4 regions of the Colwellia sp. BRX10-9 genome follow, and region 4 is predicted to be linked to each of the others. Evidence: predicted binding sites of a transcription regulator. Region 4 holds the regulator's gene; each other region holds the start of a gene.

Region 1 (2,215 bases), on a different contig from region 4:
TTAATGCCGTTGCCAAACTTGATGATCTTTCTGAACAAATCTATCAACATGAGCGTAAATCTTGGCTTGCTAAACGACTGAAAAAATCGTCTGCTATTCGTGGTATTTATCTTTATGGGAGAGTCGGTCGTGGTAAAACCATGCTTATGGATCTCTTCTTTCAAAATTTAGCCGTTACAGCTAAAAAACGTATTCACTTTCATCGCTTTATTGAAGAAGTACACCAACAATTAAATTTATGTACAGGACAAAGTGATCCATTAACGTTTATTGCTAAGCAATGGGCTAAAAAGATCAAAGTACTGTGTTTTGATGAGTTTTATGTTTCAGATATTGGTGACGCTATGTTGCTTTCTGGCTTATTTCAGGCGTTCTTTCAACAAGATATTATTTTAATCGCTACCTCTAACTGTCGACCCGAAGAACTTTATCGTAATGGATTACAGCGCGAAATATTTATGCCTACCATAGATTTAATTAACGATTATTGCCAAGTGTTATCGGTTGATGGTGCTGTAGATCATCGCTTAGACCGTTATGATGAAACCGCAATCGCATATCGTGACTATACTTACCCATTAAATAACAAAACGCTTAGACAAAGGTTTTTAGATATTACGGGTACTGTAGGCACTTCAGGTAATATAACCGTTAACCACCGTAAAATCCCTTTTCAAGCGAAAACAGATACTATTATACTTTTTGATTTTTATGCACTATGTTCTGGTCCTAGAAGTCAGCGAGACTACATTAGCCTAGCTGATGATTTTAAATTAGTATTGCTTGACCAAGTTCCTCAATTTGATGGAGAGCGCATAACCTCTGTTATATCAGGCGTAGAAGATGACTATCAACGCGACGGTAAATTGTTAAGCCAACTTCGCCACTTAGATGATGAAGCTCGGCGCTTTATTGCTGTTGTTGATGAATTTTATGATAGAAATATACGACTTATTATTAATGCTGAAGTTGATATTATTGAGCTTTACCAAGGACAGCAATTAAGTTTTGAGTTTGCTCGCTGCCAATCCCGTCTCATTGAAATGCAACAATTAGCATATTAGCCACAAATGTGTTTATTTCACTAATAAATGGTATTTAATTTTCATTTTATTTTATGGTTTTATTGTATCTTATTGAATTTTATTGATTTTACTAGTTGGCACTAGTTTTGTAATGTCTATATTAAGTTAGGCATTATTTAATCGATAACAATCGAAGGGCATAATATGAAAACACTCATCGCAACAGCACTTATATTGGCAAGTAGCAGTACGTTCGCTTCCACCGCATCTTTTACAAATGACTCATGCAATGCAACAATATCTGGTGGTATTAAAATTACGCCAACCGCCATTGAATTCTCTAAAAGTAAACTGCCACTCTATAAAATTGTTGATAATGAACGATTATATGTCAATGGTGTTCAAGTTGACTTAACAGATAATCAGCAATCCTTGGTTCATGATTATTCGTCTGGCATTAGGGCTGCAGTTCCACAAGTAAAAAGTGTTGCATTGGATGCTATTGATCTTGCGAATGACGGCATTAACTTAGCGTTTAATGAGTTACTCGGTCAAGATAATACGCTCAGTGCTGAAATTACTAGTCAACTTTCAGAGATACGTAAAGAAGTTGATCTGGGCTTAACCAGTGATAATGACATTTATTTTGATGAGGATGGTTTTTCAGGAGAAAACTTTTTCAACGAAGATTTTGAGCAACGTATTGAAAGTGCAATAGAAAAGACGGTGCAAAATTCGATTGGTAGTTTAATGATAGCGGTAGGGCAACAGATGCTTTTCTCTGGTGGCGATATGAACGCTTTTGAATCACGTATGGAGGATTTCGGTGAAAAAATGGAAAACGAAATGGAATCTCGTGGTGAACAAATTAAAAAAAGTAGTGAGGTACTTTGTCAATCTGTTGTCGACATCGATGCACTTGAAGACAGGTTAACTAACGAAATAATAGTGTTAAAAGACTTTAATTTATTAACCACTACAGTTTCATCTAAAAACGCTAAAGAACTTATGTAATTTTAACTAAATACGGATAAACTTCTCTAGCGCCTATTATAGCATGGGTGTGTCTTTCTCTAATCATTGACAATAAACAAGTAAATAATTCAGTTACTTGTTTTTTGTCAATCGAACCATTGACTTAATTAACTGCCATTTGTCATCTGTGACTGCTCGTCAGCCCAAGAAAGTGC
Region 2 (2,215 bases), on a different contig from region 4:
GCGTATTCATTTTGGCAGTAGGTGGTAATGGATATCTCCGCACCCTGCTTAATAACTTGTAAACTGTTGTGAATTAAGTTTTCAATAGCACCGCTTAACGCACGTTTATTACCTAAGATTTGGCAATCATCATCACAAAGCTTAATGTTTACTTTCGCTTTGGCCTGAACAATTAATGCTTCTACGGCGTTAACTGAATGGGTAATCAATTTATTAATTGAAAGTGGTTCAACAACTTTTTGCTTGCCACTTTTTGAAAACAACAACATATCGTTTACTTGTTGTTCTAAGTCGTGCAAGCGCGCCATTAATTTATCTTGAAAGCTACTTCGATCGTCTGAAGAAAGCTTTTTATTTTTTAAATTTGCGCCATATAACATAGCGGCAGAAAGTGGTGTGCGAATTTGATGAGCAAGCTTTGAAACCAAATGACCTAATGACGATAAACGCTGCATATGGCTAAGTTTATCTTGTAATAAACGCGTTTCGGTCAAATCGGTGATCATAATTAACTGGCCAGGTTGATCACCTAAAGCAGTGATTTCTAATTTAACTCGGCGGCCGTCTTTCAATGACACTTCATGCCAATCGTCGGCACGAGGTTTAAAGGAGCGTTTAATAACATCAAACCAAGCTTGACCAAGAATCGGTTCATCGAGTAACAAACTAGCAATTTTATTGGTTTTAATAACAATACCGTTACCATCAAGCATTATCATCCCGGTCGGCATAACATCAATAATTTGCTCAAGTTGATTAGACTTTTGACGAAGTAACGATAGCTCGCCACGGTATGCTTCACTTTCTAACGTATCGCTATGGGCAAATGACTGCGGAGTAAAAGCAAACTTAGCTTTATGAAACAGATTATCTTCCACACAATGAATGGGTGTAGACAATTTAGAAGATGCTGATGAATGTGAAATTGCAACGGCCATATACTTTACTCAATTTAAAAATACCAACTGAATAAAGCATTAACTATGCCAAAGAGGTTTTATATTAATTTACATGATGTTAGAAGCTATTTTTAGAACAATTCTTGCCGTCAAAAATTTGGCTTTACTGTCTAAGAATATTCAGTTCAACCAAAGATAAAGGCGCTAACCCTCGCGATACTTTCCAGTACAACGGCTGGTGTAATAACGGATATAACAATCAATACATTTGGTTAACGTAGGATATTAGTTAGTGTTTTTTTGTAAGTTATACTTACGCATTTTTTCAACTAATGTGGTTCGACGCATCCCTAATAATTCTGCCGAGCGTGCAACAACCCAGTCATTTTTCTCAAGTGCTTGGTTTATCATCGACACTTCAAGATCTGCTAAGTATTCTTTTAAATTCAAGCCATCGTTTGGTAAAACATCAACCACAGATGCTTCTTCTGGTTGGTCAGCAAAACTGCTGGTATCTTCTTCGTCATCATAATCAAAGCCAGAAAATAGCTCATTTATCGCATCACGTTCTTGCAACTCATCAGGGTATTCAGGTTGATACTCTTCAACATCAATATGACGATACTTTGCTGGTAATTCACTGACATTAACCACTTGCTCAGCAAACATAATGATCATACGTTCAATTAAGTTAGATAATTCTCGAACATTACCTGCCCAAGCATGTAATTTTAAAGATTCAATCGCTTGCTCAGTAAAACGAACACTTTGTCCTTGCTCTGCTTCAAAACGAGAAATAAGTTCTTTAATCAGTAATGGAATATCTTCTTTTCTATCACGTAATGCCGGTGTTTCAATAGGAAAAACATTAAGACGATAGAATAAATCTTCGCGGAATGTGCCCGCGGTGATCATATCTTCTAAGTGCTGATGGGTTGCAGCAATAATACGCACATTGGTTTTAATACTCTTGGCGCCACCGACACGCTCAAAAGTACGTTCTTGCAGAACACGAAGTAGCTTCACTTGCATGGGTTGAGGCATATCACCTATTTCATCAAGAAATAACGTGCCACCCTCAGCCATTTCAAAACGCCCTTTACGGGTAGAAATAGCGCCCGTAAAGGCACCTTTTTCATGACCAAATAATTCACTTTCCAATAATTCACCGGGTATAGCGCCACAGTTAACCGGAACAAAAGGCCCCTTAGCGCGGTCAGATAAATTATGAATATTACGTGCGACAACTTCTTTACCCGTACCTGATTCACCTAAAACCAAGACACTCGCTTGCGTACTAGCCACTTGTTCAATTA
Region 3 (2,215 bases), on a different contig from region 4:
CGCCTGAGCTAGGTAAAATTAAACCGTCGGGATTTTCTGGTAATTCAATACCATTTAATGCGTATTGCAATAAGGTATCGTATTCACTGGTATCACCCACTAAAACCGCACCTATTAATTCTTTACCATTGGCACTGACCACTATTTTTTTATAAATTTGGTCAGGTTGATTTGAATAGACGTAGCTTTTACAACCTTGAGTACGGCCATGAGCATCGCCGATCGATCCGACATCCATACCCATTAATTTTAATTTAGTGCTCATATCTGCACCAGTGAACTGCTGTTCACCGCCAATAATGTTATCGGCAGCCACTTTAGCCATAGTGTAGCCTGGCGCCACTAAACCAAAAATAAAGTTATTCCACAAAGCACACTCACCAATAGCGTAAATATTTTCGTTAGAGGTTTTACAGTTGTTATCAACCACAATGCCGCCTCGCTCGCCAACCGCTAAATCAAATTCACGTGCTAAATTATCATAGGGGCGAATACCGGCTGAGAATAAGATGACGTCAGTTTCTAAATGTGTTCCATCGGCAAAATTCATTCGGTGAACACATTCTTCACCGTCGACAATTTCATTGGTGGCTTTTTGTGTATGTACCTGAACACCAATACCTTCGATCATTGAACGCAATAAAGCGCCGCCGTCTTTGTCTAATTGCACGCCCATCAATTGTGGGGCAAACTCTACAACGTGTGTCTGCAGGCCAAGTTCTTTAAGGGCGTTAGCGGCTTCTAAACCTAATAACCCCCCACCAACCACCACACCAACTTTACCCGCTTTAGCTGACGCTTGAATGTCTTCTAAATCTTGAATAGTACGATAAACCAAACAATGGTCACGTTCTTTACCTGGAATAGGGGGAACAAAGGGGTATGATCCTGTCGCCATAACTAATTTATCGTAAGCGAAAATGTCACCCGATTCAGTCGTCACGGTTTGTGCAGCTTTATTAATATTAGTGACTTTCGCGTTGGTAAAAAAATTAACGCCTATTTCGTTGTAATATGCTGGCGTAGTCATGGCTAAATCATCAGCAGTTTTTCCAGAAAAGTACTCTGATAAGTGAACGCGGTCATAAGCTAAACGGTCTTCAGCTGATAGAACGGTAATTTCATAGCCGGCATGTTTCGCCATTTCATCAACAAAGTGATGGCCAACCATGCCATTACCAACGACGACGATCTTCTGAGGTTGTGTACTCATTTTTGGAACCCTACTTCTTTAAATTACTGCTGTAATAGCAGAATTAGATAATGATTTGTTATTAGCAATAAACGAACCAAGTAGTTTTTTTTAATAAATTCAATTAGATAGTGATTTATGTGTGAGTTGTAACAGCGATTTTGCACTGCAGTGAAGGCATCAACGCACCAGAGGTGTGCACCATAATCATCAGCGGTAAGTGCAAAGGGGGAAAGGGTTAATTAACTAAAGATACCATCAAGGCAATAAACAATAAGGTTGATACTAATTGCCAAAAAAAGATAGGATCACGCTTTAACAAGGGTTGGTTTTTGTATTCTTCAACGGCAGATGAACTCGGTTTATTTAAATCACTAAAAAATTCTGAAAAGGCTCTATAGCGCTGTTTTGGGTCTGCAGCCGTTGCTTTTTGAAGGCTTAAATCTAACCACAAGGGTAACTCAGGTCGAAACTGTTTAATGCTGCGATATTGCATATCGTTATAATTTTTAATAGTGACTTCAGCACGTTGCATTGGTTTGTAAGGAAGTTCACCAGATAACATTTCATAACAAATAACCCCCAATGAGAATAGGTCACTTTGATAATCAGCTTGCATATGCAATAAGGTTTCAGGTGCAATATAATTTAATGAACCGTGTGGTACTTGTTCTTTTATTGTTTCTTGGTTTTCATCAAGTGAAGCGACAAATACGGTGCCGTAATCAATCAATTTAATTTGACCATATTCATCGATCATAATATTGTCGGGCTTTAAGTCGCGGTGAACTAAATCTAAACGTTGAAATGATCGTAATGCGCCGATCACTTGTTTCATTATATCGCGGACCTGCGCAATGCTAGGTTTAGGGTTGTCATGTAACCATTCACCCAGGGTTTGCCCTTTAATGTATTCACATACATGGTATAAAAACTGGCTGTCTTTTTTAGCGGATAATACACGCATGACATTAACGTGTTTAATGCGTTCTCCCACCCAAGCTTCCCGCATAAAACCTTGTA
Region 4 (2,215 bases):
ATATGATTGTGGGTTTAGTTGAAAGTGATAGTGGCGATATTATCTTAAATGACGAAAACCTGACGTTAGCGCCTATGCATGAGCGTGCGAGAAAAGGCATCGGATATTTACCACAAGAAGCCTCTATTTTTCGAAAACTCAGTGTTTACGACAATATTATGGCTATTTTACAAACACGAAAAGAATTATCAGATGCTGAACGTGAAGAGAAATTAGAACATCTTGTTGAAGAATTCAACATAGGTCATATCAAAGATAATTTAGGCATGAGCTTATCTGGTGGTGAACGCCGCCGAGTAGAAATTGCTCGCGCATTAGCTGCTGAACCAAAATTTATTTTATTAGATGAACCTTTTGCTGGTGTTGACCCAATTTCAGTAGGTGATATTAAAAAAATTATTCTACACTTAAAAGAACGTGGCATTGGTGTGTTGATCACTGATCACAATGTACGTGAAACTCTCGATGTATGTGAACATGCGTATATTGTTAGTCATGGTGAACTTATTGCAGAAGGTACTGCAGATCAAATTCTTGCAAATCAACACGTAAGAGATGTATACCTTGGTGAACAATTCACGCTATAGTAGTCAGTAAATGAATAGTATCTTCGTATGAAAAAAACGAAAATATCCCATTAAAAATAATAGGAAGTTAATGACCTAAATGCGCCCTACTCTACAACTCCGCATAGGACAACAATTAACCATGACGCCACAATTGCAGCAAGCAATCAAATTGCTGCAACTGTCTACGTTAGAGCTTCAACAAGAAATTCAGGAAGCCTTAGAAAGTAATCCATTATTAGAAATGGATGAGTCTTCAAATAATCCCGAAGATAAAAGTACTGACAACCTTGAAGAAGCTCACACTGCCGGTACTGGTGATGTTAAAGAAGCCCCTGCTTCTGATGGTAGCGAAGACGCTACGCCTACCATTGATGAAATCACCACCACTGAAGCCATGGACAAGAACGATATCCCTGAAGAATTAAACATGGATACCACTTGGGATGATAACTACACGGCCGGTGCAGCAAGTTCAAGCTCAGGCCCAGCTTCAGAAGATTATACTTACCAAGGCGAGACTCAAGACTCCATTCAAGATCATTTGCGCTGGCAAATGGAATTAAGCCCTTTTACCGAAACAGACCGCGCTATAGCGACAGCAATTATTGATGCTGTTGATGACGCCGGTTACTTAACGGTATCTAGTGAAGACATTTTAGAAAGTGTTGCCATTGAAGGAGTAGAGCTTGATGAAATTGAGGTGGTACTAAAACGTATTAACCTCTTTGATCCTGTCGGTGTCGCTGCTCGTTCTATTTCAGAATGTTTAATCATTCAACTTAATCAATTTGACCCCGCTACACCTTGGTTAGCAGAAAGTAAGTTAGTTTTGCGTGACCATATTAATCTGCTGGGTAGCCGAGACTATCGTACATTAATGCGTAAAACTCGACTAAAAGAAGAGCAACTGCGCGAAGTGGTGCGTCTTATTCAATCACTTGACCCTAGACCCGGCGATAGTGTGATGAAGAGTGACGATCAGTATGTTATTCCTGATGTTTCTGTTGAAAAGAAAAATGGCCGTTGGGTGGTTGAATTAAATCCTGATACTGCGCCAAAACTTTCGGTGAATCAGCAATATGCTTCGATGTCACGTTCGATGAAGTCGACAGCTGACACACAATTTATTCGCTCAAATTTACAAGAAGCTAAATGGTTTATTAAAAGCTTAGAAAGCCGTAATGATACCTTATTAAAAGTGTCAAACTGTATTGTGCAACGTCAAATTGGCTTTTTTGAACATGGTAATGAAGCCATGCGTCCAATGGTTTTAAATGATATTGCCGAAGCTGTCGATATGCATGAATCAACCATTTCACGAGTGACGACACAAAAGTACATGCATACGCCACGTGGAATTTTCGAACTGAAGTTTTTCTTCTCAAGCCATGTTGGCACCGAAAGCGGTGGCGAATGCTCATCAACAGCTATTCGTGCATTAATCAAAAAATTTGTTGCTGCCGAAATCCCAGCAAAACCACTTAGTGATAGTAAAATGGCTGATTTATTAGCCGATCAAGGGATAAATGTAGCTCGACGCACCATAGCAAAATATCGAGAGTCACTTTCTATTCCACCTTCTAACCAACGAAAAAGTTTACTTTAACGAAAAGATGAGGAATTAAGCTTATGCAAATTAATCTTTC

What was found. The regulator sigma-54, encoded in region 4, starts transcription at its own class of promoters, with help from an activator protein. The targets are predictions, from matches to a motif close to GTTGGCACGNNNNTNGNNT.
Region 1: a site for sigma-54 is predicted at 1,159-1,177, ahead of H4J69_RS16930 (DUF2884 family protein). Genes of this name have one in related genera too.
Region 2: a site for sigma-54 is predicted at 973-991, ahead of H4J69_RS03960 (PAS domain-containing sensor histidine kinase). Genes of this name have one in related genera too.
Region 3: a site for sigma-54 is predicted at 1,276-1,294, ahead of nirB (nitrite reductase large subunit NirB). Genes of this name have one in related genera too.

The regions. Positions count from the first base shown of each region.
Region 1 is NZ_JACGVV010000037.1:25,977-28,191, forward strand. Features, by position in the region: gene zapE (cell division protein ZapE) at 1-1,064, shown strand, start outside; gene H4J69_RS16930 (DUF2884 family protein) at 1,230-2,039, shown strand; gene H4J69_RS16935 (EAL and HDOD domain-containing protein) at 2,168-2,215, opposite strand, start outside.
Region 2 is NZ_JACGVV010000004.1:120,301-122,515, reverse strand. Features, by position in the region: gene H4J69_RS03960 (PAS domain-containing sensor histidine kinase) at 1-938, opposite strand, end outside; gene H4J69_RS03955 (sigma-54 dependent transcriptional regulator) at 1,185-2,215, opposite strand, start outside.
Region 3 is NZ_JACGVV010000004.1:23,502-25,716, forward strand. Features, by position in the region: gene nirB (nitrite reductase large subunit NirB) at 1-1,213, opposite strand, end outside; gene H4J69_RS03555 (bifunctional protein-serine/threonine kinase/phosphatase) at 1,431-2,215, opposite strand, start outside.
Region 4 is NZ_JACGVV010000005.1:165,960-168,174, reverse strand. Features, by position in the region: gene lptB (LPS export ABC transporter ATP-binding protein) at 1-587, shown strand, start outside; gene H4J69_RS05035 (RNA polymerase factor sigma-54) at 667-2,175, shown strand; gene hpf (ribosome hibernation promoting factor) at 2,199-2,215, shown strand, end outside.